DNA from 4 places in the Pseudoduganella sp. SL102 genome. Region 3 is predicted to be linked to each of the others. Evidence: predicted binding sites of a transcription regulator. Region 3 holds the regulator's gene; each other region holds the start of a gene.
What was found. The regulator LexA, encoded in region 3, represses DNA repair genes until DNA is damaged. The targets are predictions, from matches to a motif close to ACTGTATNNNNATACAGT.
Positions count from the first base shown of each region.

Region 1 (7,599 bases), 1.1 Mb from region 3:
TTGCCACGGCTGCCAGGATGCCGATGATCGCCACGACGATCATCAATTCGATCAGGGTGAAACCGGCTTGGGCTTTCTGGTTCATGGATTTCATGGTGTTGCTCCTTCAGGTAGAAACGAAACGGGTTGAGATGATTGATGTAGAGCAATCCCCGTGCCAGCCCGGTTTGTGCTGTTTCCAGGCCGAAAAAAGCCATTTATGGCAGTTCCAAGCGGAAATAGTGACAAATTTCGTCACTTCAAGGTTCGTAGATTGTCAGGTGCAAGGATCGTCATCTGACGAATTTTGTCAGCCCAGCCGGAAAGCCATCCGTGTGCCGGAGAGATCCAGCACGTCGCCGTCGGCAAGTGCGTGGGGCAGCTTGCCGAGCGGTGCGCCGTTCAGCAGCGGCACGCGATCGCCATCGGCATGGAGAGCGGCATAGCCGGCTTCGGTCCGGTTGATCGTCACCACTTGGATGCCGGCGCGGCCGAGACTGGTCTGTGGCTTGTCCAGCGCGAGCAGGCGGCCGGCGTTGCTGCCGTTCAGGACCTCGATGCGGGCGGGCGGGATGGCTGCCGGCATGGCGGGGATGCCGCTGATGGGCCGGATGCCGTCCGCCACGAAGTCGATGCTGTACTTGGCCAGCTTGATCGTATCGCCATGTTGCAGGAAGTGCTTGCCGACGCGGTGGCCGTTGACGAACGTGCCATTTGTCGAATACAGGTCTTCCAGGAAGGAATCGTCGAGGATCGTGATGATGGCCGCATGTTCGCCGCTCACGGTCTGGTGCTCGAGCACGATGTCGTTATGGCGGTGGCGGCCGAGCGTCATGCGCTCCTTGGTGAGCTGCACGGTTTGCTCCAGCACGCCTTCGCGCGAGATCAGGATCTTCGCCAACGCATCGCCTCCATGTGGACTGTTGTAGAAATTCCGGGGACTGTTGTAAAAACGCTGGGGACTGTCCCTGCGGAGGGGACTGTCCCCGGTGTTGCTTTACGACCAGCTCAGCCGTACCGGTACCAAGCGGCGCACAAAAAATAACGGGGGCCGCAGCCCCCGTCATTATCGTGCAATGGCTGCTATTACAGCATTGCCTTCAGCAGCTTGGCCATCTCGGACGGGTTCTTCGTCACGGTGATGCCGCACTCTTCCATGATTGCCAGCTTGGCTTCGGCGGTGTCGGCACCGCCGGAGATCAGCGCGCCGGCGTGGCCCATGCGCTTGCCCGGAGGAGCGGTGACACCGGCGATGAAGCCGACGACCGGCTTCTTCATGTTGTCCTTGATCCAGCGTGCAGCGTTGGCTTCGTCAGGACCGCCGATTTCGCCGATCATGATGACCGCGTCGGTATCCGGATCTTCGTTGAACATGCGCATCACGTCGATGTGCTTCAGGCCGTTGATCGGGTCACCGCCGATGCCCACGGCCGACGACTGGCCCAGGCCCAGTGCGGTCAGCTGGCCCACGGCTTCGTACGTCAGCGTGCCCGAACGGGACACGACGCCGATACGGCCTTTCTTGTGGATGTGGCCCGGCATGATGCCGATCTTGATTTCGTCCGGGGTGATCAGGCCAGGGCAGTTCGGGCCCAGCAGCAGGGTCTTCGAACCGGCCTTGGCCATGCGATCCTTGATTTCCATCATGTCGCGGACAGGAATGCCTTCGGTGATGCAAATCGCCAGTTCCAGCTCGGCTTCAACGGCTTCCCAGATCGCGGCGGCGGCGCCTGCCGGCGGCACGTAGATCACGGAAACGGTGGCACCGGTTTCCGATGCCGCTTCCTTGACGGTTGCGTAGATAGGAATGCCTTCGAAGTCTTCGCCGGCTTTCTTCGGGTTCACGCCTGCCACGAAGGCTTCACGGCCGTTCGCGTAGTCGCGGCAACCGCGGGTATGGAACTGGCCGGTCTTGCCGGTGATGCCCTGGGTGATGACTTTGGTGTCTTTGTTGATCAGAATAGACATGTTGGTTCCTTAATTAAGCTTGACCGGCAGCAGCGGCAACAACGCTCTTCGCTGCGTCTTCCATGGTGTCGGCGGCGATGATCGGCAGGCCGGAGTCGGCCAGCATCTTCTTGCCCAGGTCTTCGTTGGTGCCCTTCATGCGGACGACCAGCGGTACCTGCAGCTGCACGGCCTTCGATGCGGTGATCACGCCTTCGGCGATCACGTCGCAACGCATGATGCCGCCGAAGATGTTCACCAGGATCGCCTTCAGGCCCGGGTTCTTCAGCATGATCTTGAAGGCTTCGGTCACTTTCTCGGCCGTTGCGCCACCGCCCACGTCCAGGAAGTTGGCTGGCTCGCCGCCGAACAGCTTGATGGTGTCCATGGTGGCCATGGCCAGGCCGGCGCCGTTCACCAGGCAGCCGATATTGCCGTCCAGGGAGATGTAGGCCAGGTCGAACTTCGATGCTTCGACTTCAGCCGGATCTTCTTCGTCCAGGTCGCGATAGGCGACGATTTCCGGGTGACGGAACAGGGCGTTGGAGTCGAAGTTGAACTTCGCGTCCAGGGCGATGACCTTGCCTTCGCCGGTCAGGATCAGCGGGTTGATTTCAGCCAGCGATGCATCGGTGTCCCAGTAGGCTTTGTACAGGCCTTGCAGGTTGGCGCGGGCATCGGCGATCGAGCCTTCCGGCACGCCGATCTTGCGGGCGACGTCGTCGGCATCCGCATCGGTCAGGCCCACGGCCGGGTCGATGATCACGTTGTGGATCTTTTCCGGATGCGATTCGGCCACTTCTTCAATGTCCATGCCGCCTTCGGAGGAAGCCATCAGCACCACGCGCTGCGAAACGCGGTCGGTCACCAGCGAAACGTACAGTTCCTTCTTGATGTCGGCGCCTTCTTCGATCATCAGACGGCGAACTTTCTGGCCTTCCGGGCCAGTCTGGTGGGTCACCAGTTGCATGCCCATGATCTGTTCGGAGTATTCCTTGACCTGCTCCAGCGACTTGGCGACTTTCACGCCACCGCCTTTGCCACGGCCACCGGCGTGGATCTGCGCCTTGACCACCCAGACCGGGCCGCCCAGCGTTTCGGCAGCTTTCACTGCTTCTTCCACGGACATGCACGGAATGCCGCGCGGAACCGTCACTCCGAACTTCCGGAGGATTTCTTTGCCTTGATACTCATGGATTTTCATGCTGGCTTCCCTTCTGATGCTGAATTTGAAATGGGTTTGAAAAGTTGCTGCTACTTCAGTCGTGCGGCACCTGAGCTGTGATGGCGGCATGAACCGCCCAGCGTGGGGTCGATACCGGGCAATTGCGCGTCCTTGCGGGGATGGCAATTGTCAAGCGGGTACGTTTGCTATGCGGGTGCGTGGCGCTGGCGGCAACCGGGATCCTGGAAGCCAGCAGAGTGTCGTTGACTGAGATGTCGGTGGAACGGGTGACGAAATCCCATGGTGCACCCATGTGCGCGAACGCCTGGATGTCCATGGCGCGCTGTGGGGAAGGCGCACTCTTGAGAGGATTTGACAGAGACATAACACCGATGCCGCTCGCGCGGCCAAATTAGTAAGCAGCCATGTACTGATTTCGTACGTTGCCGCAGCTTCTACGGACAACCACCGCACCCGCGGTGCTGCATAAAACTACAAAAGTGTAGCACACCGCTGGGGCACTGGATAGCAATGTGATCGTACAACTTCCAGCGTAAAGAGGGGCGCCGCGCGGGATCGCGGTGGCAGGACGTGGCGCCGGAAGCGTTGCAGTGAATAAAGTTATTTCCTGAAAATGGGGCGCAACTGGGGTTTCAAGCAGCACAGCTTGCCAGCGTAGCGGTACAGCCACGCATGGCTGTACTTCTCCCGCTCCCATCTTCCGGGAAATGTTGCAAAAGAATTGGAGCCTGTCACCGTTTTTCGGGCAACAAAAAACTACCCGGCAGCTGCTCTATTATTGGGTGAAATATCGAAAAACGGTGACAGGCACCATTTTCCGGGAAATGTTGCAAAAAAATTGGAGCCTGTCACCGTTTTTGGGGCAACAAAAAAGCAGCCCGGGAGCTGCTCTGCATTGTATGAATCGTTGTGTGAATATCAGATATTTCCAAACTCGTCGTCGGGGTCGTAGCCCTTCATGGCGGCGCGGACGGCTTTCTGGGAAAAGCCGCGCTGGATGAGGAAGCGCATCTGCTTGCTGCGCTCTTCGGCGTCCTCGGCGAGCTTGCCGTGGAACTTGCGCCGCCACACCTCGCAGCAGCGCGCCACTTCATCTTCGGCCAGGCCGGCCTTCAGGTCCTGCAACGCTTCACCCTTGACGCCATGGCTTTGCAGTTCGGCCAGGATGCGGCTGTTGCCGTAGCGGGCCGAACGGCGGTGGATCAGCGATTCGGAAAAGCGCTCTTCGGACAGCCACTTGTTTTTTTCCAGCCAGTCGAGCAAGGCATCGATGTCGTCGCCCTCTTCCGCATGGCGCGCCAGCTTGCGGGCCAGTTCCAGGCGGCTGTGCTCGCGGGTGGACAGCAGGCGCAGGGCGCGGGCTTTCAGGCTGGGGGGTGGTGCGCGCATCGGGACGGGATTGGCGGGTGGGCAGGAGAAAAGCGGACAGTATAAAAAACATCGCCACCGCCGCAAAGCGGTCGGTGGCGATGAAGAGCTTTGGTCGGTGGCGATGAAGAGCTTTGGTCGGTGGCGATGAAGAGCTTTTACAAGCCCAGGATCAGTCGATCGACTGAAGCGCCGGGCGGCCAGGCCGGGGCCGAAGCCCGCGGCCAGCCGGGATTACTCGACGGCCTTCAGTTTCGGCGCTACTACTTCGCCTTCGGTCGGCGGCAGTTCGCGCACGCCCAGCGAAGCACGCACCTTGTTCTCGATCTCGCGGGCCAGTGCCGGGCGTTCGCGCAGGAACGTACGGGCATTGTCCTTGCCTTGACCGATGCGCTCGCCGCCGTAGCTGTACCACGAGCCGGACTTCTCGACGATCTTCGCTTCCACGCCCAGGTCGATGATCTCGCCTTCGCGGGAGGTGCCTTCGCCATACAGGATGTCGAAGTGCGCTTCCTTGAACGGCGGCGCGATCTTGTTCTTGACGACCTTCACCTTCGTTTCGTTACCGATCACCTCGTCGCCGGACTTGATCGAGCCGGTGCGGCGGATGTCCAGGCGCACGGAGGCGTAGAACTTCAGCGCATTACCACCGGTGGTGGTTTCCGGCGAACCGAACATCACGCCGATCTTCATGCGGATCTGGTTGATGAAGATGACCAGCGTGTTGGTGCGGTTGATCGTGCCGGTCAGCTTGCGCAGCGCCTGGGACATCAGGCGGGCCTGCAGGCCCGGCAGCGAATCGCCCATGTCGCCTTCGATCTCGGCGCGCGGCGTCAGTGCCGCCACGGAGTCGATGACGATCATGTCGACGGAACCGGAGCGCACCAGCGCATCGCAGATTTCCAGGGCCTGTTCGCCCGTGTCCGGCTGCGAAATCAGCAGCTCGTGCAGGTTCACGCCCAGCTTTTGCGCATAGGTGACGTCCAGCGCGTGTTCGGCATCGATGAACGCGCAGGTGCCGCCGAGCTTTTGCATTTCGGCGATGGTCTGCAGCGTCAGCGTGGTTTTACCGGACGATTCCGGGCCGTAGATCTCGACCACGCGGCCACGCGGCAAGCCACCCACGCCGAGCGCGATATCCAGGCCCAGCGAGCCGGTGGACACGGTCTGGACTTCTTCCAGCGGGGCGGACGAATCCATCCGCATGACGGAACCCTTGCCGAACTGTTTTTCAATCTGAGCCAGCGCCGCGGCAAGCGCTTTGGCTTTTTCGGAGGCAGGTACTGCCGCTTTCTTGTCGTCCATGATTTCCTTGACCTTTAACTGTTCAATGATTCCGAATATTCCTGTGTGTACCGATCCGGTACAAGCAGTACTGTATATGTATCCAGTGGTTTGTGCAAGCGGAATCCAGCGTTTTTACAGTGCTTTTCCAATGGCCGTCGCACATTGAGTACAATGAAATTGCCTCAATGCCCGATTGCCAACATGCGTATTTTACTAGCCGAAGATGACAGCGTCCTGGCGGACGGACTCACGCGCTCGCTGCGCCAGTCCGGCTATGCCATCGACTGCGTGAAGAACGGGCAGGAAGCCGACACCGCCCTGTCCACGCAGGAATTCGACCTGCTGATCCTGGACCTCGGCCTGCCGAAGCTGCCCGGCCTCGAAGTGCTGCGCCGGCTGCGTTCGCGCGGCTCGCTGCTGCCGGTGCTGATCCTCACGGCGGCCGATTCGGTCGAACAGCGTGTCACCGGCCTGGACCTGGGCGCCGACGACTACATGGCCAAGCCGTTCGCGCTGTCCGAGCTGGAGGCGCGCGTGCGGGCCCTCACCCGGCGCGGCCAGGGCGGCGGTTCCACCGTCGTCAAGCACGGCCCGCTCACCTACGACCAGGTGGGCCGCAGCGCCTACATCAACGACCAGATGCTGGACCTGTCGGCGCGCGAACTGGGCTTGCTGGAAGTCCTGCTGGCCCGCACCGGCCGCCTCGTGTCGAAGGAACAGCTGGTCGATCACCTGTGCGAATGGGGCGAGGAAGTCAGCAACAACGCCATCGAAGTCTACGTGCACCGCCTGCGCAAGAAGATCGAGGTGGGCGGCGTGCGCATCGCCACCGTGCGCGGCCTCGGCTACTGTCTCGAAAAATTCTCCAGCGCCGCCGCGGCCGAACCGAAGTGAATTCGCCGGCGGACCGCTCCGATGCGGCGTGGAGCCCTGCCCTCGAGGAAGAAGAGGAGATCCAGCACTCGCTGTTCGGCGAGATCCTGGACTGGATGCTGGCCCCGCTGCTGCTGCTGTGGCCGATGAGCATCGCCATCACCTACCTGGTGGCGAAATCGATCGCCAACCAGCCGTTCGACAATGCGCTGGAAGACGCCGTCACCGTGCTGTCGCAGCAGGTGCGCGAAGTCAACGGAATGACTCGCCTGACCGCGGGTTTGCCTGGTCCTGCGCGCGACATCCTGCGCGCCGACGACGTCGACAGCGTCTACTTCCAGATCCTCGGTCCGCAGGGCCGCCATCTCGACGGCGACCGCGACCTGCCCCGCCCCGCCCCGCAAGCGGAAGAGGACATGGCATCCCCCGGCGCCGTGCACTTCCGCAATGCCAACCTGCACGGCACGCCCATCCGCGTCGCCTACGCCTATGTGAACCTGGAAGAAGACGGCGAACGCCCGCCCCGGCTGGCGCTGGTGCAGCTGGCCGAGACGCTGGAAAAGCGCGCCAGGCTCGCCAACGAGATCATCAAGGGCGTGATCCTGCCCCAGTTCATCATCCTGCCGGTGGTGCTGGCGCTGGTCTGGTTCGCCCTGTCGCGCGGGCTGCTGCCGCTGGCCGAGCTGCAGGAGCGCATCCGCGCCCGGCCGATCGACGACCTGTCGCCGATCGCGCCCAACCAGGTGCCGGAAGAGATCACGCCGCTGGTGCGCTCGCTCAACGAGATGCTGGCGCGGCTGTCGCAATCGATCGAAATGCAGAAGCGCTTCATCGCCGATGCGGCGCACCAGATGAAGACGCCGCTGGCCGGCATGCGCATGCAGTCGGAGCTGGCGCTGCGCCAGACCGACCAGCATGAAATCCACCGCTCGCTGGAACAGCTGGCGAAAAGCTCGGAG
Region 1 is NZ_CP115554.1:7,105,371-7,112,969, forward strand. Features, by position in the region: gene OU994_RS30180 (prepilin-type N-terminal cleavage/methylation domain-containing protein) at 1-94, opposite strand, end outside; gene OU994_RS30185 (FHA domain-containing protein) at 290-880, opposite strand; gene sucD (succinate--CoA ligase subunit alpha) at 1,066-1,947, opposite strand; gene sucC (ADP-forming succinate--CoA ligase subunit beta) at 1,961-3,130, opposite strand; gene recX (recombination regulator RecX) at 4,031-4,501, opposite strand; gene recA (recombinase RecA) at 4,715-5,785, opposite strand; gene OU994_RS30210 (response regulator transcription factor) at 5,969-6,661, shown strand; gene OU994_RS30215 (sensor histidine kinase) at 6,658-7,599, shown strand, end outside.
Region 1: recA (recombinase RecA) is a predicted target of LexA. The motif match lies at 5,855-5,872, and genes of this name have one in related genera.

Region 2 (7,599 bases), 1.1 Mb from region 3:
GCCGCCGCGCTGAAATTGCGCGAAGACGACTACATCGTTACTTTCCAGTCCCGCTTCGGCAAGGCCGAATGGCTGCAGCCGTACACCGCGCCCACGGTGCAGAAGCTGGCCCGCGAAGGCGTGCGCAGCATCGACGTGATCTGCCCTGGCTTCACCAGCGACTGCCTGGAAACCCTGGAAGAAATCGCCATGGAAGTGCGCCATGACTTCCTTAGCGCCGGCGGCAAGGAATTCCACTACATCCCCTGCCTGAACGAAAGCCCGGCCTGGATCGCCGCACTGGCCCAGGTTGCCGAGCAGCACATGATCGGCTGGCCGGCCATGGTGTCGCCATCGCAGCGCGCCATGCGCCAGCACGATGCCGCCATCGGCCGCGACCGCGCCATCGCCCTGGGCGCCGGCGAATAATTTTCCGAGCGGTCCGTCGTCAGCTGCAATCGCGCAACATTGCGGTTCCCGCACGTTGTTAGCACTTGCGGACGAGGAGTGCCAGCCTGTTAAAATAACAGGCTGGCCGGCTTGTCCGGCCATGATTTGCCGGCTTCTTGTCAAGCGCTGTCCGAACAGTGCCGCGCGCCCGGTGCAGAATTCCCCTTGAAATGACATGGGAATAGCCCCAGATTCGGCCAGTGCAGCAAGAGCAATGTCAAACAAACACGATTTCAGGAGTCAAACGATGCAAGACCAGGAAAACCAGGCCAGCCAGAATCCCGAGGACGTGCAGCAGGCAGCCCAGGCGCAGCAACAGGCTCCGCAGCAGCCTTCGCAGCAGCAGGCTCCTTCCGAGTCCGCAGCCAATCCTAGCCTGGAAGAGCAGCTGTCCGCCACGGAAGCCAAGCTGGCCGAAATGCACGACGCCTTCATGCGCGCCAAGGCCGAAGCCGACAATATCCGCCGCCGCGCCCAGGAAGACGTGGCCAAGGCCCACAAGTTCGCCGTGGAGAGCTTTGCCGAGGCACTGCTGCCGGTGAAGGACAGCCTGGAAATGGCGCTGAAAGTGGAAACGCCATCCGTCGAGTCGCTGAAGGAGGGCGTGGAAATGACGCTGAAGCAGCTGACCTCCGCGTTTGAACGCAACAAGCTGCTCGAAGTCGTGCCTGCCGCGGGCGACAAGCTGGACCCGAACCGCCACCAGGCCGTCGCCATGGTGCCCGCCGAGCAGGAAGCCAATACCGTCGTTGCTGTACTGCAAAAGGGTTACACGATCGCGGATCGCCTGCTGCGTCCCGCCATCGTCACGGCTGCCCAGCCGAAGTGATCGCAAGCACTTGAAAAGTAAGAAGCTTTTCCGCATATAAGACTTATTCAGAAACTAATCCGTTACGAGGAAGAACAAACCATGGGCAAAATGATCGGTATCGACCTGGGCACCACCAACTCCTGCGTCGCCATCATGGAAAATGGCCAGCCGAAGGTCATCGAGAACGCCGAAGGCGCGCGTACGACGCCTTCCATCATCGCTTACCAGGAAGATGGCGAGATCCTGGTCGGTGCGCCGGCCAAGCGCCAGGCGGTCACCAACCCGAAGAACACGCTGTTCGCCGTGAAGCGCCTGATCGGCCGCAAGTTCGACGAGAAGGAAGTGCAGAAGGACATCGGCCTGATGCCTTACTCGATCAACAAGGCCGACAACGGCGATGCCTGGATCAGCGTGCGCGACAAGAAACTGGCGCCGCCGCAGATCTCCGCCGAAGTGCTGCGCAAGATGAAGAAGACCGCCGAGGATTACCTGGGCGAGGAAGTCACCGAAGCCGTGATCACCGTGCCGGCCTACTTCAACGACTCGCAGCGCCAGGCCACCAAGGATGCCGGCCGCATCGCCGGCCTGGACGTGAAGCGCATCATCAACGAGCCGACCGCGGCCGCGCTGGCGTTCGGCCTGGACAAGACCGACAAGGGCGACCGCAAGATCGCCGTGTATGACCTGGGCGGCGGCACGTTCGACGTGTCGATCATCGAGATCGCCGACGTGGATGGCGAGAAGCAGTTCGAAGTGCTGTCGACCAACGGCGACACGTTCCTGGGCGGCGAAGACTTCGACCAGCGCGTGATCGACTACATCATCGAAGAATTCAAGAAGATCAACGGCCTGGACCTGAAGAAGGACCCGATCGCCCTGCAGCGCATCAAGGCTTCGGCCGAGCGCGCGAAGATCGAACTGTCGTCGTCGCAGCAGACCGAGATCAACGAGCCGTACATCGCCATGGCGAACGGCGCGCCGGTCCACCTGAACCTGAAGATCACCCGCGCCAAGCTGGAATCGCTGGTCGAGGAACTGATCGCCGCGACGATCGAGCCGTGCCGCACCGCCATCAAGGATGCCGGCGTGAAGGTCTCCGACATCGACGACATCATCCTGGTCGGCGGCATGACCCGCATGCCGAAGGTGCAGGAAAAAGTGAAGGAGTTCTTCGGCAAGGATCCGCGCAAGGACGTCAACCCGGATGAAGCCGTGGCCGTGGGTGCCGCGATCCAGGGCGCCGTGCTGTCGGGCGACCGCAAGGACCTGCTGCTGCTGGACGTGACCCCGCTGTCGCTGGGTATCGAAACGCTGGGCGGCGTGATGACGAAGATGATCCACAAGAACACCACGATCCCGACCAAGTTCTCGCAAGTGTTCTCGACGGCCGACGACAACCAGCCTGCGGTGACCATCAAGGTCTACCAGGGCGAGCGTGAAATCGCCGCCGGCAACAAGGCGCTGGGCGAGTTCAACCTGGAAGGCATCCCGCCGGCATCGCGCGGCACGCCGCAGATCGAAGTGACCTTCGACATCGACGCCAACGGCATCCTGCACGTGGGCGCGAAAGACAAGGCCACCGGCAAGGAAAACAAGATCACCATCAAGGCCAACTCCGGTCTGTCGGAAGAGGAAATCCAGAAGATGGTGAAGGACGCCGAGCTGAATGCCGAAGAAGACAAGAAAGTGAAGGAACTGGCCGAGTCGCGCAACCAGGCCGACGCGCTGGTGCACTCCACCAAGAAGTCGCTGACCGAATACGGCGACAAGCTGGGTGCCGACGAGAAGGCCAAGATCGAAGCGGCCATCACCGACCTGGAAGGCGAGATCAAGTCCGGCGACAAGGCGACCATCGACTCCAAGGTGGCTGCGCTGACCGAAGCCGCGCAGAAGCTGGGCGAGAAGATGTACGCCGACATGCAGGCGCAGCAGGCAGCAGCCGGCGGTGCGGACGCGGGCCAGCAGGCTCCGGGCGGCCAGCAGGGCGGCGGCGCGGACAACCGCGCGCAGCAGGATGACGTTGTCGACGCCGACTTCAAAGAAGTCAAAGACAACAAGTAAGCCGGCGCGAGCCGTCAAGACCGGCCGGGAACACGCCTGACGACGGCGTTCCCGGCTCCGCCGAGCGGAGCGGCCGTAGTACGGTGGCCCGCTCGGCGTTTTTGCATAATCGGCAGGGTTTTGAGGTTGTTTCGCAACGCCAACGTCGCAGTGGTCACTGGGCGGTGGCGTCAGGTGGCGGTAACCCCGGCCGCCTGATACAGTCCCCCTTCTATTCAGTTCAGTTAGGTGCCTGCATATGGCAAAGCGTGATTTTTACGAGATTCTCGGCCTGGCAAAAAATGCCTCCGAAGAAGAGATCAAGAAGGCTTATCGCAAGCTTGCGATGAAGTACCACCCGGACCGCAACCCGGACAACAAAGAGGCGGAAGAGAAGTTCAAGGAAGTCAAGGAAGCCTACGAGATGCTGACCAATCCGGAAAAGCGCGAGGCGTATGACCGCTATGGTCACGCCGGCGTGGATCCGAACATGGGCGGTGGCGGCTTCGGTGGCGCAGGCGGCTTCGGCGATGCGTTCGGCGACATCTTTGGCGACATCTTCGGCGGCGGTGGCGGCCGGCGCGGCGGCGGACCCCAGGTCTACCGCGGCGCGGACCTGCGCTACAACCTCGAGATCACACTGGAGCAGGCCGCCCACGGCTTCGACACGACGATCCGCGTGCCGGCATGGGACAAGTGCGACTCCTGCCACGGCTCGGGCGCCAAGCCGGGTACGTCGCCGGTCACCTGCTCCACGTGCGGCGGCCATGGCCAGGTGCGCATGCAGCAGGGCTTCTTCAGCATCCAGCAAACCTGCCCGAAGTGCCACGGTACCGGCAAGATCATCCCGGAACCGTGCCCCACGTGCTCGGGCGCCGGCCGCATCAAGCGCAACAAGACGCTGGAAGTGAAGATCCCGGCGGGCATCGACAACGGCATGCGCATCCGCTCGTCCGGCAACGGCGAACCGGGTACCAATGGCGGGCCGCCGGGCGACCTGTATGTGGAAATCCACATCAAGGCGCACGCTGTGTTCCAGCGCGAAGGCGACGACCTGCACTGCGAAATGCCGATCTCGTTCGCCAAGGCGGCCCTGGGTGGCGAAATCGAAGTGCCCACGCTGTCCGGCAAAGTATCGTTCACCGTTCCCGAAGGAACGCAATCCGGTAAAACCTTCCGCCTGAAGGGCAAGGGCGTGAAGGGCGTGCGCTCCGGCTATCCGGGCGACCTGTTCTGCCACGTGGCCGTGGAAACGCCGGTCAAGCTGACCGACAAGCAGAAGGAACTGCTGCGCGAGTTCGAACGCGCCACCACCGAGGGCGGCTCGAAGCACAGCCCGCAGTCGAAAACCTGGATGGACAAGGTAAAAGACTTCTTCGAATGATTGGTAGGACCTCGATAAACCTATTGCGCAACGCCAGCCGCTGGTCTCCGGTACTCCGCAGCGGCGGACCGGCTGTACCTGAGTACAGCTCCGTTCCTCAACCAGGTCTGACGTCGCTCATTACGGTTTCTCGAGGCCCCGAGACGCACGTAAGTAGAACAAATCTCGGGACCGCTACCAAAAAAGTACGTTCGGCCGACCGGGCATTAATCGGGTAAACTGGCATTTGTATCTACGGCCGCCGCGTTGTGAGGCCTGCAACCGGCGGCCTTGTCACGTCTGAAAGGAGCATCATGAACGATACCAAGCCCTCCGACCTGCGGGAACTGCTGAACAACAACCGCCGCTGGGCCGATTCGATGGTCGCGCGCGACCCGGAATTCTTCCAGCGCCTGGCCAACCAGGCTTCTCCCGAATACCTGTGGATCGGCTGTTCCGACAGCCGCGTGCCCGCCAACGAACTGCTTGGCCTGCTGCCGGGCGATGTGTTCGTGCACCGTAACATCGCCAACGTCGTCGTCCACTCCGACCTGAACTGCCTCTCCGTGCTGCAGTTCGCGATCGAAGTGCTGAAGGTGAAGCACGTGATCATCGTGGGCCACTATGGCTGCAAGGGCGTGCACGCCGCGCTGACCGGCGCCCGCGTGGGCCTGGTCGACAACTGGCTGCGCCATGTGGCGGATGTGAGCCAGAAACATGAACGCTACCTCGGCACCGTGCTCGACGAACGCGTGCGCAGCGAAAAGCTGGTCGAGCTGAACGTGGTCGAGCAGGTCGTCAACGTCAGTTCCACCACCATCCTGCGCGACGCGTGGGACCGCGGCCAGCAGGTGACCGTGCATGGCTGGGTCTACGGCATCAACGACGGGCACCTGCACGATCTGGGCATGACGATCACGCAATTCTCCGAACTGCAGGAAAAGCTGAAAGACCGGCTGTCCAACAACTACAGCGCCGCGTAACGCGCCGCAAAGCACCAAGGCAAATCAGGGACGGACCGGAGCACCGGACCGTCCCTATTTTTTGGTTCCTGAACCTTGAACCGCGCCTGACCCGCTTTTTGGCACGCCCGTACGGTGTCCTGAACAGGACTTCGGTATACTGTATATCTGTACAGTTGGGTGCCGATCATGGAGCTGAACGACAAACTTGAAATCCTGGCCGATGCGGCGAAATACGATGCATCGTGCGCCAGCAGTGGTGCGCCGAAGCGTTCGTCGGAGGGCAAGGATGGCCTGGGTGCCACCAACGGCATGGGCATCTGCCACAGCTATACGCCGGATGGCCGCTGCGTGTCGCTGCTGAAGATCCTGCTGACCAATTTCTGCGTTTACGATTGCCAGTACTGCGTCAACCGCCGCACATCGAACGTGCCGCGCGCCCGCTTCACCGTGCAGGAAGTGGTCAAGCTCACCGTCGACTTCTACCTGCGCAACTACATCGACGGCCTGTTCCTCAGCTCCGGCATCATCCAGTCCGCCGACTACACGATGGAACAGCTGGTCGCCGTCGCGCGCGAGCTGCGTGAAGTGCACCAGTTTCGCGGCTACATCCACCTGAAGACGATTCCCGATGCCGACCCGGCGCTGATCGAGGCGGCCGGCCGCTATGCCGACCGGCTGTCCGTCAACATCGAACTGCCCACGCAGGACAGCGTACAGAAACTGGCGCCCGAGAAAAACGTCCACACCATCAAGCTGGCGATGGGCAATATCCGCCTGAAGCTGGACGAGAAGGAAGCGGAGCCACGCGCGCCGGCATTCGCGCCGGCGGGGCAGAGCACGCAGATGATCGTGGGCGCCGATGCGAGCGACGACGCGCGCATCCTCACCACGGCGGAAACGCTGTACGGCAGCTACAAGCTCAAGCGCGTCTACTACAGCGCCTTCAGCCCGATCCCGGAAAGCCCGAAGAGCGTGCCGCTGGCGCCGCCGCCGCTGCTGCGCGAGCACCGGCTGTACCAGGCGGACTTCCTGTTGCGCAGCTACGGCTTCCAGGCGAAGGAACTGCTGCCCGCGTCGGGCAACCTGTCGCTCGACATCGACCCGAAGCTGGCCTGGGCACTGGCGCACCGCGAACACTTCCCGATGGACCTGAACCGCGCCGAGCCGCAGATGATCGCGCGCATCCCCGGCATCGGTATCCGCAATGCGCAGCGCATCGTCGAGCTGCGCCGCATGCGGCAAGTGCGCTGGGCCGACCTTGCGCGCCTGCGCTGCAGCATGAAGAAAGTGGCGCCATTCATCGTCACCGCCGACTACCGGCCGGCGCGCGATACCACGTCGTCCGATACGCTGCGCCGGGCCATGGCCGACGTGCCGCAGCAGATGGCATTGTTCCCGGAACTGCAGGCCGCATGACAGGCGGCCAGGTGGATGTGGTGGCACGCGTGCTGTCCGGCCAGCCGGTGGTGGTCACTTCGTTCGGCGAATGGCGCGCCGCCGCGCGGGCCCTGATCGTGCGCCGCATTCCGCCCGAATACGTACAATGGGTTTTGCAGGAAGGCGGCGGAGACCTGCTGAGTGCAATGCCTCCAATGGCTGTAGGTATGCTGAATGACTCGGGTAGCAAAGTAGTCGATGAAGTTGAAGTACGCAGCAAGGTAGCAACTGAAGTAGCAAGTGAAGTGGCAACTGAAGTAGCAAGTGAAGTGGCAAGTGAAGTAGCAACTGAAGTAGCAAGTGAAGTGGCAACTGAAGTAGCAACTGAAGTAGCAAGTGAAGTGGCAACTGAAGTAGCAAGCGTAGTAGCAACTGAAGTACGCAGCAAGGCAGTAACCGAGTCGGCAATTGAATCAGCAAGTAAGTTGGCCAGTGAGGAAACTCATAACCCCGATGAGCGATCGGACCCGCCGCCCCTGAATCTTCCAGCCGGTGCGCAGCCGCGTATCTCCCGCAGACTGATGGAGATGCTGCAAGGCGCCGCCTGCTATCGC
Region 2 is NZ_CP115554.1:7,166,394-7,173,992, reverse strand. Features, by position in the region: gene hemH (ferrochelatase) at 1-408, shown strand, start outside; gene grpE (nucleotide exchange factor GrpE) at 677-1,258, shown strand; gene dnaK (molecular chaperone DnaK) at 1,340-3,301, shown strand; gene dnaJ (molecular chaperone DnaJ) at 3,540-4,664, shown strand; gene can (carbonate dehydratase) at 4,958-5,626, shown strand; gene OU994_RS30440 (putative DNA modification/repair radical SAM protein) at 5,795-7,024, shown strand; gene OU994_RS30435 (UdgX family uracil-DNA binding protein) at 7,351-7,599, shown strand, end outside.
Region 2: OU994_RS30440 (putative DNA modification/repair radical SAM protein) is a predicted target of LexA. The motif match lies at 5,765-5,782, and genes of this name have one in related genera.

Region 3 (7,599 bases):
CAAGGAGCGATGCTCCTCGGAATCCCGGCTACGCCCCCCGGTGTTGTAAAACAACCAGCGCTGGCTGGGACCTTTCTCCACGACGATATGAGCGAAAAGAAAAACTACGGTTTCACCACCACGATCCTGCACGGCGACCGCCAGAAGACCATCGAGCAGGGTTCGCTGCACAAGCCCGTCCACACGTCCGTGGCGTTCGGCTATACGGATGCGCGCCAGCTGGCGTCGGTATTCCAGGGCCGCGAGCCGGGCTTCCGCTATGGCCGCCAGGGCAACCCGACCGTCTCCGCGCTGGAGGAAAAGATCACCAAGATGGAAGGCGGCGTGGCCACGCTGTGCTTCGCCACCGGCATGGCGGCGATCGGCGCCGTGTTCCAGGCGCTGCTGCGCGCCGGCGACCACGTGGTGTCGTCGTCCTTCCTGTTCGGGAACACGAATTCGCTGTGGCAGACGGTGGCAGGGCAGGGCGTCGGCGTCGATTTCGTCGATGCGACCGATGTCGCCAACGTCGAAAGCGCGCTGAAGGACAACACGCGCATCGTGTTCGTGGAAACGATCGCCAATCCGCGCACCCAGATTGCCGACCTGGAGCGTATCGGCGCGCTGTGCGCCGCGAAGGGCATCCTGTACATCGTCGACAACACGATGACCACGCCGTACCTGTTCCAGCCGAAAACCGTGGGTGCCGGCCTGGTCGTCAATTCGCTGACGAAGTCGATCGCCGGCCACGGCAACGCGCTGGGCGGCGCGCTGACCGATACCGGCGCCTATGACTGGCAGCGCTTCCCGAACATTTTCGAGAACTACAAGAAGGCGGCGCCGGCGATGTGGGGCATCACACAAGTGCGTGCCAAGGGCTTGCGGGACTTCGGCGCCTCGCTGGGCCCGGAAGCGGCGCACCACATCGCGGTGGGCGCGGAAACGCTGGCGCTGCGCATGGAGCGCACCTGCGCCAACGCCGTGGCCGTGACGAACATGCTCGCGGCCGATCCACGCGTGGCGGCTGTGCACTATCCAGGCTTGCCGTCGCATCCCCAGCACGGCATCGCCACCGACCTGTTCAAGGCCTATGGCTCGCTGTTCAGCTTTGAACTGCGCGAGGGCATCGACTGCTTCGATTACCTGAACCGCCTGAGGATCGCCGTGCCGGCGTCCAACCTGGGCGATACGCGCACGCTGGTGATTCCCGTCGCGCACACGATCTTCTATGAGATGGGCGCCGAGCGCCGCGCGTCGATGGGCATTGCGGAATCGCTGATCCGCGTATCGGTCGGCATCGAGGATACCGCCGACCTGGTCGAGGATTTCCGGCAGGCGCTGGACGCATGATGTGCCGGCGCGACGGCCGCGGCTGGATGCCGCAACCGTCGCGCCAGCCGGAGTCAGGCGCCGCCGTACTTCAGCAGGGTTTTTCGCGTAGTGCCATCAGTTGACCAAGCGTCAGCCTGTCCAAGCGTCAGCCTGTCCAAGCGTCAGTCAGTCCAAGCGGGTGATGGACGAGAAGGGCAGCCGGATAATTGACGCCCGGCCCGCGGGTGGCTTTCGATGCAATGGCCATCAATGCAATGGCCATCAATGCAATGGCCATCAATGCAAACGGCCATCAATGCAAACGGCCATCAATGCCAGGTGCGCAGCAGCCCGACGGCCAGCCCTTCCAGCGCGAACTCGTCTTCCGGCGTCACGGTGATCACCTTGAAGTCGGGATTTTCCGGCAGCAGTTCGATGGTGGAACCGGTGCGGCGATAGCGCTTCACGGTGACTTCGCTGCCGATGCGGGCCACGACGATCTGGCCGTTCTTGGCACTGTCCACCTTCTTCACGGCCAGCAGGTCGCCGTCCATGATGCCGACATCGCGCATCGATTCGCCGCGCACCTTCAGCAGGAAATCCGGTTTCGCCGAAAACAGGGCCGGATCGACGCTGTAGGTTTTTTCCAGGTTTTCCTGCGCCAGGATCGGCGAGCCGGCGGCCACGCGGCCGATCAGCGGCAATTGCATCAGCAATGCCGCCGGCACTTGCGGCAGGGAGTCGAAGCCGGATTGTGATGGTGTCGACGATGACGTGGATGATGCCGGGCGCGCCGCCCGATCGCCCAGCAGGCGGATGCCGCGCGACGTGCCGGCGGTGATTTCGATCGCGCCCTTTCGCGCGAGCGCCTTCAGGTGCTCCTCGGCCGCGTTGGCCGACTTGAACCCCAACTCGGCGGCGATCTCGGCGCGGGTTGGCGGGAAGCCGGTGGACTCGATGGCATCCCTGATCAGGTTGAGAATTTGTTCCTGCCTAGCGGTGAGCTTGATCATGATGCGAATAGCCGTGAAATTAGCTGTGGATATGAACAGTCTGTATTTTTGTACAGTGCTAAAGGGAATGCAAGGGAAAACACCGTTCGAACATGAAATATTTGCGGAATCCGGCCGAAGGGCACGGTGGGCGGCGGAAATAGTCGGGAAAAGGGCGCCCGCTCTGGGGATTCGGCCCTGCCGCGCAGCGCGCCGGAGCGCGCGTTCTCGGCCCTGCGGCAGGGGTGAGGGCCTTCCCGGTGGCTAGCAATCGCTGAAAATTCCTGCTATGCTTGCGGGCTTACCTCTTCCCACACCTGTCTTGACGCCAGGGTGGGCTATCAACAGTCCTTAAGGGAGTTTGCATGCGTCACTACGAAATCGTATTTATCGTCCATCCGGACCAGAGCGAGCAAGTGCCCGCGATGATCGAACGTTACAAAGCCAGCGTGACCTCGCGCGGCGGTAACGTGCACCGCGTGGAAGACTGGGGCCGCCGTCAAATGGCGTACTCCATCCAGAAGCTGGCCAAGGCTCACTACATCTGCATGAACATCGAGTGCGACAACGACACTCTGGTCGAACTGGAAACCGCGTTCAAATTCAATGATGCCGTGCTGCGCCACCTGACCGTCAAGATGAAGAAAGCGGAAACCGCTCCTTCGCCGATGATGAAGTCGGTCCAGCGTGAAGACGCCGCCAAGAGCCACCGCGCTGAAGCCGCGGCCGCTCCTGCAGCAGCTGCAGCCTAAATCCGGGGAGTCTTGCTGAACGAGCTGAGGTTCACCGGCCTGATCGCCGAGCGGGAAGTCATTCGCTACACCCCCGCCGGGCTGCCAATCGTGAATGCAGTATTGCAGCACAGTTCGCAGCAGGTCGAGGCAGGCATTGCCCGCCAGACGGAATTTGAAATCGCCGCGGTCGCCGCGGGAGAGATTTCAGGCCGTTTCAGCGCCGCGCCACTGGGAGGTGCCTACGAATTTTCGGGGTTCCTTGCCAGGAAAAGCCGCAACAGCAAGAGCCTGGTTTTTCACATCATTGATTTTCGTGCCGCCTGAGCGACACAATATTTAATACAGGAGCCTAAAATGGCATTCGGTAAAAAGTTCGACAAAAACAAAGCCAAGCTGAAAGAAAAGCGCAAACAGCAGAACCCGCTGTTCAAGCGTAAGAAGTTCTGCCGCTTCACCGCCGCTGGCGTTGAGCAAGTCGATTACAAAGACGTCGACACCCTGAAAGATTTCATCCAGGAAAACGGCAAGATCATGCCGGCACGCCTGACCGGCACGAAGGCGCACTACCAGCGTCAAGTGGATACCGCGATCAAGCGCGCGCGCTACCTGGCCCTGCTGCCGTACACCGATCTGCACCACGCCTAATCGGCAGCAGTACAGATAGAACTGGAGAACATTATGCAAATCATTCTGCTGGAAAAAGTTATCAACGTCGGCAACCTGGGCGACGTGGTGAAGGTCAAGGACGGCTACGCACGTAACTTCCTGATCCCGCAAAAACTGGCACGCCGCGCCACCACGGCCGCAGTGGCCGAGTTTGAAACCAAGCGCGCCGAACTGGAAAAAGCCGCCGCTGAAAAGCTGGCTGCCGCACAAGGCCAGGGCGAGAAGCTGAACGGCATGACCGTGACCGTGGCACAAAAAGCCGGTGTCGATGGCCGCCTGTTCGGCTCCGTCACCAACTTCGACATCGCCGAAGCGCTGACCAAGGCCGGTTTCCCGGTCGAGAAAGCCGCCGTGCGCCTGCCGAACGGCCCGCTGAAGACTACCGGCGAGCACCCGGTGTCGGTGTCGCTGCACACGGACGTGGTGGTCGACGTGACCGTCGCCGTCGTGGGCGAAGCTGCCTGATTACCGGGATCTTTTCCTCGGTAAGACAGTCGTGCATGTAAAAAAGCCGGGTTCGCCCGGCTTTTTTATTGCCGGCCCGCTTATCGGCTCAGTTATCGGCTCAGTTATCGGCTCGCTTATCGGCTCGCTTGTCGGCTCAGTTGCAGGCACAGAAGCCGTGACGCGGTGACAGGCGAAACGATGCGCCGCGCCGCACCAGGACGGGCAGCGATACCGCGCATGCAGATCCGCGAACCGTGACCGCTGGCCGTTTCCACGAACCGTTTCCGCGAGCCGTTTCCACGCAGCCCCGGAACCCTTCGCGCAAGCCTGTGCCGTTTCCACCAGGATTCGCGCTGTTTCCACCAGGATTCGCGCTGTTTCCACCATCACTCGCGCTGTTTCCACCATCGTCCGTGCCGTTATCGCCACCGTCCGCGCTGCCGCATGAAGGGCGACAGGCCCGCCATTTGGCTGCTATAACAGACAGGTAGAGCGACGATGCACGGCCGCTGCAAGGCTGTCGCGAAAGCTGCCCGCAGGGCAGCGATCTTGCCAACCATTATGAACTTTGGCCTGCTTATGCAGGTATAATGCGCGCCATGAATGCCCCATCCGACCCGCAAGTCGATTCCCTCCGTATCCCGCCACATTCCATCGAAGCCGAACAATCGGTGATCGGCGGTTTGCTGCGCGATAACGCCGCATGGGACCGCATCGCCGACTTCATGCACGCGGAGGATTTCTATCGCTACGACCACCGGATCATCTTCGAACAGATGGTCCGCCTGATCAATGCCGGCAAGCCGGCGGACGTGATCACCGTGTTCGAAGCGCTGACGATGCTGGGCAAGGCCGATGAAGTGGGCGGCCTGCAGTACCTGAATGCGATGGCGCAAAACACGCCATCGGCGGCGAACATCCGCCGATATGCCGAGATCGTGCGCGACCGCGGCGTGCTGCGCCAGCTGATCACGGTGGCCGACGAAATCTCCGGCAACGCGTTCAGCCCGCAGGGCAAGGAAGTCAAGCAGATGCTCGACGAAGCCGAGTCGAAGATCTTCGCGATCGCCGAGCAGGGCGCGCGCGGCTCGTCCGGCTGGACCGCGGTGCAGCCGCTGCTGACCCAGGTGGTCGAGCGCATCGATGAACTGTACAGCCGCGACAGCGGCAGCGAGATCACCGGCGTGCCGACCGGCTTTGCCGACCTGGACAAGATGACGTCCGGCCTGCAGCCCGGCGACCTGGTCATCGTGGCCGGCCGCCCATCGATGGGCAAGACGGCATTTTCCGTCAACATCGGTGAAAACGTCGCGATCGAAGCGGGCCTGCCCGTCGCCGTCTTCTCGATGGAGATGGGTGGCGCGCAGCTGGCGATGCGTATGCTGGGCTCCGTTGGCCAGCTCGACCAGCATCGACTGCGTACCGGCAAGCTGAACGACGAAGACTGGCCGCGCCTGACGCACGCGATCCAGAAAATGAACGAAGCCCAGCTGTACATCGACGAGACGCCGGCGCTGAACCCGATCGAGATGCGCGCGCGCGCGCGCCGCCTGGCGCGCCAGTGTGGCAAGCTGGGCCTGATCATCGTCGACTACCTGCAGCTGATGACGGGCTCGCAGGCAGGCGACAACCGCGCCGCCGAGATCTCGGAAATCTCGCGGTCGCTGAAGGGCCTGGCGAAGGAACTGCATTGCCCGGTGATCGCGCTGTCGCAGCTGAACCGCTCGCTGGAACAGCGACCCAACAAACGTCCCGTCATGTCCGACCTGCGCGAATCCGGCGCTATCGAACAGGATGCGGACGTGATCATCTTCCTGTACCGCGACGAAGTCTACAACCCCGATTCGCCGGACAAGGGTACCGCCGAGATCATCATCGGCAAGCAGCGTAACGGCCCGATCGGCGCGATCCGACTCACGTGGATGGGCATGTACACCAAGTTCGGCAACTACACCGGTAACCTGTCGATCTACCAGGGCGACTGATACCCGGCAGCACCAAAAGGGGCCGTATAGAGCAACGGCCCTGGCAGCACCCCCGAATCAACCAACGGAGAATAAAATGTTTGGACGCCTGATGCCCACCGAGGGCAAATTCTTTGACCTGTTCAACCAGCATGCTGAACTGTGCGTCAAGGGCGCGAAAGAAATGCTGGGCCTGATGACCAATTTCGATGACCTGGAAAACCGCGTGCATGCGATCGAAAGCATCGAGAAACAGGCCGACAAGATCACCTACACCACGGTGGACCTGCTGCACAAGACGTTCATCACGCCGATCGACCGGGACGACATCCACAAGCTGATCACCAAGATGGACGACATCCTGGACATGATGGAAGACGCCGGCCAGACCGTGTCGCTGTACGACCTGCACGCCGTCACGCCGGAAGCCAAGCGCCTGGCCGAACTGGTGCTGGCCTGCTGCGAGAAGGTCAAGGAAGCGGTGGCCCTGCTGTCGAACATGGACAATGCCCGCGACATCGTCGGCATCTGCGAGGAAATCGACCGCCTGGAATCGGACGCCGACCACGTGATGCGCGCCGCCATGTCCAAGCTGTTCCGCGACGAACCGGATGTGCGCAACCTGATCAAGATGAAGGCGATCTACGAGATCCTGGAAACCGTGACCGACCGCTGCGAAGACGTGGCCAACATCATCGAAGGCATCATCGTCGAGAACGCGTAAGCGTCCGCACGGGTAAAACAACAACATGCAGACCTTAGAAATCAGCATCTACGCGCTGGGGCTCCTGATCGCCCTGGCGCTGGTTTTCGACTTCATGAACGGCTTCCACGATGCCGCGAACGCGATCGCCACGGTGGTCTCGACCGGCGTGCTGAAGCCGCAGACCGCCGTGGCCATGGCCGCCTTCTTCAACTTCGTGGCGATCTTCGTCGTCGGCCTGCATGTGGCGACGACGATCGGCAAGGGCACCATCGACCCGCACGTGGTGGACCACCACGTGATCTTCGGCGCGCTGGTGGGCGCCATCGTGTGGAACGTGATCACCTGGTACTACGGCATTCCCTCGTCGTCGTCGCACGCGCTGATCGGCGGCCTGGTCGGCGCCGCGGTCGCCAAGGCGGGTACCGGCGCGCTGATCGCCAGCGGCCTGATCAAGACGGTGGTGTTCATTGTCGTGGCGCCGCTGCTGGGCTTCTTCCTCGGCACGCTGATCATGCTGATCGTGTCGTGGGTGTTCGTGAAGTCCACGCCGCGCCGCATCGACACGTGGTTCCGCCGCCTGCAGCTGGCATCCGCCGCCGCCTACAGCCTGGGCCACGGCGGCAACGATGCGCAGAAAACCATGGGCATCATCTGGATGCTGCTGATCGCTTCCGGCCACGTGGCCGCCGATGCGACCGAGCCGCCCACCTGGGTCATCGTTTCCTGCTACGGCATGATCAGCTTCGGCACGCTGTTCGGCGGCTGGCGCATCGTCAAGACGATGGGCCAGAAGATCACCA
Region 3 is NZ_CP115554.1:6,040,191-6,047,789, reverse strand. Features, by position in the region: gene OU994_RS25580 (cystathionine gamma-synthase family protein) at 88-1,329, shown strand; gene lexA (transcriptional repressor LexA) at 1,620-2,303, opposite strand; gene rpsF (30S ribosomal protein S6) at 2,648-3,034, shown strand; gene priB (primosomal replication protein N) at 3,050-3,340, shown strand; gene rpsR (30S ribosomal protein S18) at 3,371-3,661, shown strand; gene rplI (50S ribosomal protein L9) at 3,695-4,147, shown strand; gene OU994_RS25550 (replicative DNA helicase) at 4,729-6,114, shown strand; gene OU994_RS25545 (DUF47 domain-containing protein) at 6,191-6,817, shown strand; gene OU994_RS25540 (inorganic phosphate transporter) at 6,843-7,599, shown strand, end outside.

Region 4 (7,599 bases), 1.5 Mb from region 3:
ACCTTCGACCACAGGCCGGCCCAGCCCGGTGGCCAGCCGATGTCGGGGCCGCTGTACGGCGCCAGCCCGGCGCGCACGGGGACCACGGGCACCGGCGGCATGTCCGTCAGCGGCGCGCCGTCCGCACGCTGCATGTGCAGGCTGTACATATACCCCGGGAGCAGCGCATCGCACACGCTGGCGAACCATGCCGTGTGATCTTCGTCGCGGCCCAGCGCCTGCGCCAGCCCCTGCGGGTCGAATTGCGCCAGCGCGTGGATCAGCTCTTCGGTGGTGGCGCCGGGCGAGTCGCCCCAACCCATCACGGGATTGACGTTGTAGTCGGCACCCGAGCCATACCAGCCCTCGCGCCAGGAGCGCTGCATCCAGTCGCGCTGCCCGGTGAACATGTGCCAGCGCCAGTGCAGGCCGGACGGCTTCGGCCACGAATACAGGTACAGCCGCTGGTAGCCGGCCTGGTGCAGCGCGCGCACCATCGCCATCAGCCGCGCGTGGGGCATGCGGTCCGGCGGGGTGCGGCGGAACAGGATCGCTTCGCCATCGGCGAACTGCACTTCATCGGTGGAAAGATTCAGGTCGAGCGTGCGCGCCTCGCTGCCGAAGCGGGCCGCGATCCAGCCCGTCAGCAGGTTGACGGCCGTGATCACGCCATAGCCGCGATGGCGGTGGAAGATGACGGTTCCCGGGGCGAGCGCTTTCACGGACATGGCTGATGGGGGCAAAAAAACTAGTGTACTCAACGACGTGGCAACTTGCCAGCCGAGTACAAACAAACTTTTTTGTTGACTTGCCGGCGCGCGTGCGGGCTATCATTGGCCATTTCCGCCACCCACTTTACGAAACACCATGACTTTGCGCATCATCGCCACGGGCGGTACTTTCGACAAGCATTACAACGAACTGAACGGCACGCTGGGCTTCGCCGACAGCCACCTCCCCGCCGCCATTGCGCGGGCCCGCATCACCACCCCCGTCGAGCTGGAACTGCTGCCCCTGCTCGACTCGCTCGACATGCAGGATGCCGACCGGGAACGCGTGCTGGCCTCGTGCCAGGCCGCGCCGGAGAAGGCCATCGTCATCGTGCACGGTACCGACACGATGAAGGAAACCGCCGCCGTGCTGGGCCCCGCCGCACTGGACAAGACGATCGTCTTCACGGGCGCGATGATCCCCTACGAGATCGACGGTTCCGACGCCTTCTTCAACCTGGGCTTTGCGTGCGGCGTCGCGCAGGCGCTGCCGGCGGGCGTGTATGTGGCCATGAACGGCCGTATTTTCGCGTGGGACAACGTGCAGAAAAACCGTGCGGCGGGCGTGTTCCAGCCGAGGTAGCCGCGGGATGAAAAAAACGCATGCCGGGCAGTCGGTGCCCGGGCATGCGTCCTTTATGAGACCCCCGTATGACGGGTCCTGTATTGCCTGGTTTGCTATCTCCCTCAGGCGACGGCTTCGCCGCCCAGCGCCTCGACGACGTCCTTCAGCAGCTGCGACAGTTCGCCCGTCATCAGCATGAAATCGCCATCGAAACGCTCGTCGTCATTGCGGGTGACGGCATCGTTTTCCTTCAGCACGTCGAGCGGCTTGATGCTCTTGATCGCCAGCGACTCGGTCAGCACGAACGAGATCTTGCTTTCCCACGTCATGGCCAGGCGCGTGCACTGCTTGCCGGCCGCGATGTGGCGGCGCACTTCCTCGGGCTCCAGCGTGTGGCGCACATAGCGCACGGCGGCCTTGCTCTCGCCGGTGGCGCGCAGCTCGGTATCCATGTCGACGGTGAAGCCGGCCGGCGCTTCGTCTTCCTGCAGCCATGCCGTCATCACGCCCACCGGCGAGCGCTGCACGCGCAGGCTTTCCAGCGGCAGGCGGTCGACCGCCTTCAGCAGCAGCTTGATCACGTCGTCGGCCTTGGCCGGGCTGGCGGCATCGACGACCAGCCAGCCGTTGACCGGGTCGATCCAGGTCCACACATTGCTGCGGATCGTGAAGGCGCGCGGCAGCAGTTCGTCGTGCACGCGCTCCTTCAGCTCCTTCATCGCTTTCTTGCCGGGAGCGAAACCTTGCTGTTCTTCCATCTCGGCGGCACGGGCCTTCGCTACCTGGTTGACCACGGTCGACGGCAGCAGTTTCTTCTCGGTGCCCAGCAACAGCAGCATCTGCTGGTTCACCACGTGCACCAGCGAACCGTTGCCGCGCGGCGAGTCCCAGCCCTGGCGCAGCATCTCATTGCTGCTGGCCGGCGTGAACGCGTGGGGACGCAGTGCTTCGTCGAGTTTTTCGGGAGCGAATGCCCACGGAGCGGGCAGTCGGTAGATCTGTAGATTCTTGAACCACATGCTCAAATGACCTTGTTTTACGCGTTGCAAAGCTCAGCATTTTACACCCGGCCCGGCGCAGGCACTACCGCGATTTTCGATGCGTCAGGGGGCTGAAACGCTTGCACTCTCACGCCGCATCCTATCTATTCGTTCCGCATGAACTGCCATCCCTGACGGTCCTCAAGCCGTAGCTGCCGGCGCCCTTCTACTGTTGAGTGATTCCTCTCCTCAACCCTCAATGGAGCATCCCATGGCAGACGAAATGCGTGCAGCGGTAATGAAAAAAATGGACGATTCTGTTCCATGCGGCAAGGTGCGGGCATGATCCGCAACTGGATGTCGCTTGCAGTGGCAGCAATGTTGACTTGTCACCTATCCGCATCCGGCGCAAACCGCCTCGAATCGCGTCCGTGGCCGCGCCCCGCGCCCTGCCCCGGCTGCATGGCCCTGCAATTTGGCGAGCTGGAATTGCGCCTGCCCGAGACATCGATCGATCGGGTATTCGCCTTTCCTGGCGCGACCGGTCTTCATCTGCTGCTTCGAGGCGCCCCGCCCGGACGCTCCTTGATCCTGCTGGGATCGCCACGACAAGAGGTCATCGGGAGATACCCTGAACTGCCTTGCAGTACCACTGGCCAGCAATTTCTCGACATGCTCGGCCGCCCGAACGGCCACTCGCTGGCGCGCAAGGCAGAGGGAGTGGAAAGAGCCATCCGTTATACCAAGGCTTCCAAGGGCAGATTGCATGCTTACTGGATCGAAGCGGCAGAGGCCGAGACGCAAACGGTCCAGATCGTTGTCGAGGGTGGTGACACGGTGTACACGCTGGCTGGCGAATTGACACCGGAATTGTATGACCTGGTGCTCGCCAACCTCCGCATCGCGCCAATCCCCTAAGCCTTACACCGGAAACAGCTCGCCCTGCTCCCCCACCCGGTACCGCTCGGCCTCGTCGAGCGGTACCAGCGCGCTGACCCGCACGCCCAGCAACCGCAATCGCTGGTCCAGCGGTACGCGCCGCAGGCATTCGCCGGCGGCGCGGCGGATCGTGGCAGCATCGGCCGTCGGCGACGGCAGCGTCACGTCGCGCGTCACGGTGCGGAAATCGGCATAGCGCAGCTTGATGCCCACGGTGCGGCCGGCGAAACGCTTGCGGTGCAGGTCGTCCGACAGTTTCGTGCACAGCCGCGTGAAAATCTCCGACAAGGTATCGCGGTCGTGCTTCGCGTGCAGGTCGCGCTCGAAGGTGGTTTCGCGGCTCACGCCTTTCGGATCGGAACGGGTCTCCACCGCCCGCTCGTCGTGCCCGTGCGCCACGCGGTGCAGCCATTCGGCGGAATGGAGGCCGAAGTGTTCCTGCAGCAGTTTCGGATCGGCCTGGGCCAGCTGGCCCACCGTCTCGATGCCGAGCGATGTCAGCTTGGCATAGGCTTTCGGGCCGATGCCGTTGATCTTCTTGGCCGACAGCGGCCAGATGCGCTTCGGCACGTCGTCGAAGCCGATGATGGTGAGCCCGTCCGGCTTGTCCAGGTCGGAACTGATCTTCGCCAGCAATTTGTTCGGCGCGATGCCGATCGAGCAGGTCAGCCCCGTGGCATCCTTCACGGCCGCCTTCAGCCGCATGCCGAGTGCCCGCGTTTCTTCCGGATGGTCGGTGAGGTCGAGGTAGATCTCGTCGATGCCGCGGTCCTCGATGTCCGGCACGATGGTGGCCACGGCTTCCTTGAACAGCCGCGAATAGCGCTTGTACGACTCGAAATCGGTCGGCAGCAGGATCGCCTCGGGCGCCAGCGCGGCGGCCTTCATCGTTCCCATCGCGGAAAACACGCCCAGTGCGCGCGCTTCGTAGGTGGATGTGGTGACGACCCCGCGGCCGGCATAGTCGCGCAGCTTCGAGAAGCGGCGCGTGCCGTCCGGCTGCAGCACCGGCTGGTGGCGCGAGCCGCCGCCCACCACCACGGGCAAGCCCCGCAACTCCGGATAGCGCAGCAGTTCCACCGACGCGAAAAACGCATCCATGTCGAGGTGGGCAATGCGGCGCGGCGGGACCATGGCTTGTCGAGGCTGGGGAAAAGACTGAGCGTGGGAAAGACTGACACTGGGATTATATCCAGTATGCGGCAGGGTCCGCCAGCACCCGGGAACGTTGTCATATTTGGTTTATTTTTCAATTACTTAGTGCCATTTTATCCATCGTGTTTACGCAACAGTAGAGGCGCGCGGATATCGTGCGCAGGGGGAACGCGCGTACCATCGGTTCTTTCAGCCAGCCACGCGAACATGACACCCATCCGCCGTCTTTCCAGCTGTGTTGCTCTGCTGGCCTGCGCGCTGCCCGCCACGGCGCAGACCTCGATCACGATCATGGGCGGTGTCGATGCCTTCGTGGGCTCGATGAAGAACAGCGGCGATGCCGACCGCACCACGGTATTGGGCAGCGGCGGCATGACCACGTCGTGGTTCGGCTTCCGCGGCAAGGAAGACCTGGGCGATGGCCTGTACGCGGAGTTCTACCTGACCGGCTTCTTCCAGACCGATACCGGCGTGTCCGGCCGTTTCGCCGGCGACAACCTGTTCTCGCGCGATGCCAACGTGGCGCTGGTTGGCCGCCTCGGCCGGCTGCAGGTGGGCCGCGCCTCGGCGCCCAGCTTCCTGCCCAACATCCTGTTCAACCCGTTCGGCGATTCGTTCACGTTCTCGCCGCTGGTCCTGCATTCCTACGTGCCCACCGGGCCGTTCGCCGCGCGCACGTGGGCCTCGACGAACGCCGGCGACAGCGGCTGGAGCAACCAGGTGGTGTACACCACGCCATCGTTCGGCGGCCTGCGCGCCGGGCTGCACTACCAGGCCGGCGAACGGGGCGGCGACTCTGACCGGAACAACCTGGCCATCAGCGCGATGTACAACAACGGCCCGCTGGCGCTGACAACGTTCGTGCACCGGGTGCGCGCCAGCAACCCCAACTCGGGCGCCCCCATCATCGATGCCACGCGCAGCCCGGTGAACTACGCGCTGCTGGACGAACAGCGTGCCGTGTTCGTCGGCGCCACCTACGATTTCACGCGCATCAAGCTGTACGGCACCTGGCAGCGCACCCTGAACGACGCGGCTGGCGCCGAAGGCCTGCGCGACCGCACGTACAGCGTGGGCTTCTCGATGCCCGCCGGCCCCGGCGCCGTGCTGTTCGACGTGGCCGATACGCGCCGCGGCGGCACGCTGTTCGGCACCGATCGATCGCGCCGCACCGCATCGCTGGGCTACGACTACCGGCTGTCGAAGCGCACCGACCTGTACACGGTCGCGATGCGCGACCGCATCACCACGCTGCCCTCCGCCATGAGCTATGGCGTGGGCGTGCGCCATTCATACTGACCCGGGGGAACTGCTTGTGAATCTTTCCAATCTGCGTATCGGTGCCCGTCTCGCCCTGGGCTTCGCGGTGACCATCGTCATCATGCTGCTGATGTCCATGATCGGCATCAGCCGCATCCAGGAAGTGGCGGGCCGTACCGAACAGCTGGTCAACGACCGCTATGCCAAGGTCACGCTGCTCAACAACATGCGCAGCCAGGTCAACCGTGGCGCGCAAGCCGTGCGCAACGCGATGCTGACGCCGGATGCCGCGCAGACCCAGGAGTTCCTGGGCCAGATGGCCGACGCGGACCGGATCGGCGGCGAAGCAGCCGCGGAGATGGCCAAGTCCGAGCTGACGCCGGATGTGCGCGCCGTGTTCGACCAGCAGAACACCGCCTACTTCGCCTACAAGGAGTTGCTCGACAAGGCGATCGCCCAGTACCGCGGCGGCGACCGCGAAGGCGCCGTGCAGGCCATGTTCGCCAGCGTGATCCCGGCCCAGACCGTGTACTTCCGCCACCTCGACGAACTGTTGAAAGTGCAGCGCGACCTGATGACGCGCGATGCCGAAGCCGCCACCGCTGCAGCCAGGTCGGCCACCACGCTGATGATCGTGCTGGTGGTGCTGGCCACGATCGTGTCGGCCTTGATCGGCTGGCTGATCACGCGGTCCGTGACCGGCCCGGTCGGCGAAGCGGTGCAGATCGCCGAAACGGTGGCCTCCGGCGACCTCACGGCGCAGATCGCCACGACACGCAACGATGAAATGGGCCGCCTGCTGGCTGCCCTGCGCGACATGACCACGGCCCTGACCGGCACCGTGCGCACGGTGCGCGACAGTACCGACACGATCAATACCGCGGCAGCGGAAATCGCCAGCGGCAACATGGACTTGTCGAACCGCACCGAGCAGCAGGCCGCCAGCCTGGAAGAGACGGCATCGTCGATGGAGGAGCTGACTTCCACCGTGCAGGCCAACGCGGAAAACGCGCGCCAGGCGAACCAGCTGGTGGTGTCCGCCGCCAGCCATGCGAACGAAGGCGGCCAGGTGGTCAGCCAGGTAGTGGAGACGATGGGCTCGATCAAGGAGAGCTCCTCGAAGATCGTCGACATCATCGGCGTCATCGACGGCATCGCCTTCCAGACCAACATCCTGGCGCTGAACGCCGCGGTGGAAGCGGCCCGCGCGGGCGAACAGGGCCGCGGCTTCGCGGTCGTGGCGTCGGAAGTGCGCAACCTGGCGCAGCGCTCGGCCAGCGCGGCGCGCGAGATCAAGGAACTGATCAACGACTCGGTCGAGAAAGTGGATGCCGGCAGCCGCCTGGTGGACCAGGCCGGCTCGACGATGGACCGCATCGTGACCTCGGTCCAGCAGGTGGCCGACATCATGAACGAGATCGCGTCCGCCAGCCAGGAACAGAGTTCCGGCATCGCCCAGGTCAACACCACCATCACCACGATGGACACGGCCACCCAGCAGAATGCCGCGCTGGTCGAGGAAGCGGCCGCCGCCGCGGCCAGCATGCGCGAGCAGGCGCAGCGCCTGTCGGCCGCGATCGCCGTGTTCCGCATCGACGACCGTGCCAGCGCGCCGGTGCTTGCCGCGCCCGCATATTCCCCGGCGCACTCGCATGATGCGGTGCCGGCCGCCTCCGCGGTGGCGCATCCGCCGCATCCGAAGCTGGCAGGCAAGGCGCCAGTGCAGCCACGCGCGGCTGCCGGCAAGGGCGCGGTGAAAACGCCGCCCGCCAAAAAAGCGCCGGAAGGCGATGACTGGGAAGAGTTCTAGGCCTGCCCTTTCGAAGGTGCCGCACAGCGCTGTTGAAACCAGGTTGCGGTGGCGTCGTCCGCGGGAAAGAACGATTCGAGCCGCAGTTCGTGCACGGTCACATCGCGCGGCGTGCCCAGCGTGGTGATGGTGGTGAACAGG
Region 4 is NZ_CP115554.1:104,552-112,150, forward strand. Features, by position in the region: gene OU994_RS00430 (L-asparaginase) at 1-701, opposite strand, end outside; gene OU994_RS00435 (asparaginase domain-containing protein) at 847-1,332, shown strand; gene OU994_RS00440 (recombination-associated protein RdgC) at 1,437-2,333, opposite strand; gene OU994_RS00445 (hypothetical protein) at 2,637-3,212, shown strand; gene dinB (DNA polymerase IV) at 3,216-4,367, opposite strand; gene OU994_RS00455 (porin) at 4,596-5,687, shown strand; gene OU994_RS00460 (methyl-accepting chemotaxis protein) at 5,704-7,458, shown strand; gene OU994_RS00465 (helix-turn-helix transcriptional regulator) at 7,455-7,599, opposite strand, start outside.
Region 4: dinB (DNA polymerase IV) is a predicted target of LexA. The motif match lies at 4,413-4,430, and genes of this name have one in related genera.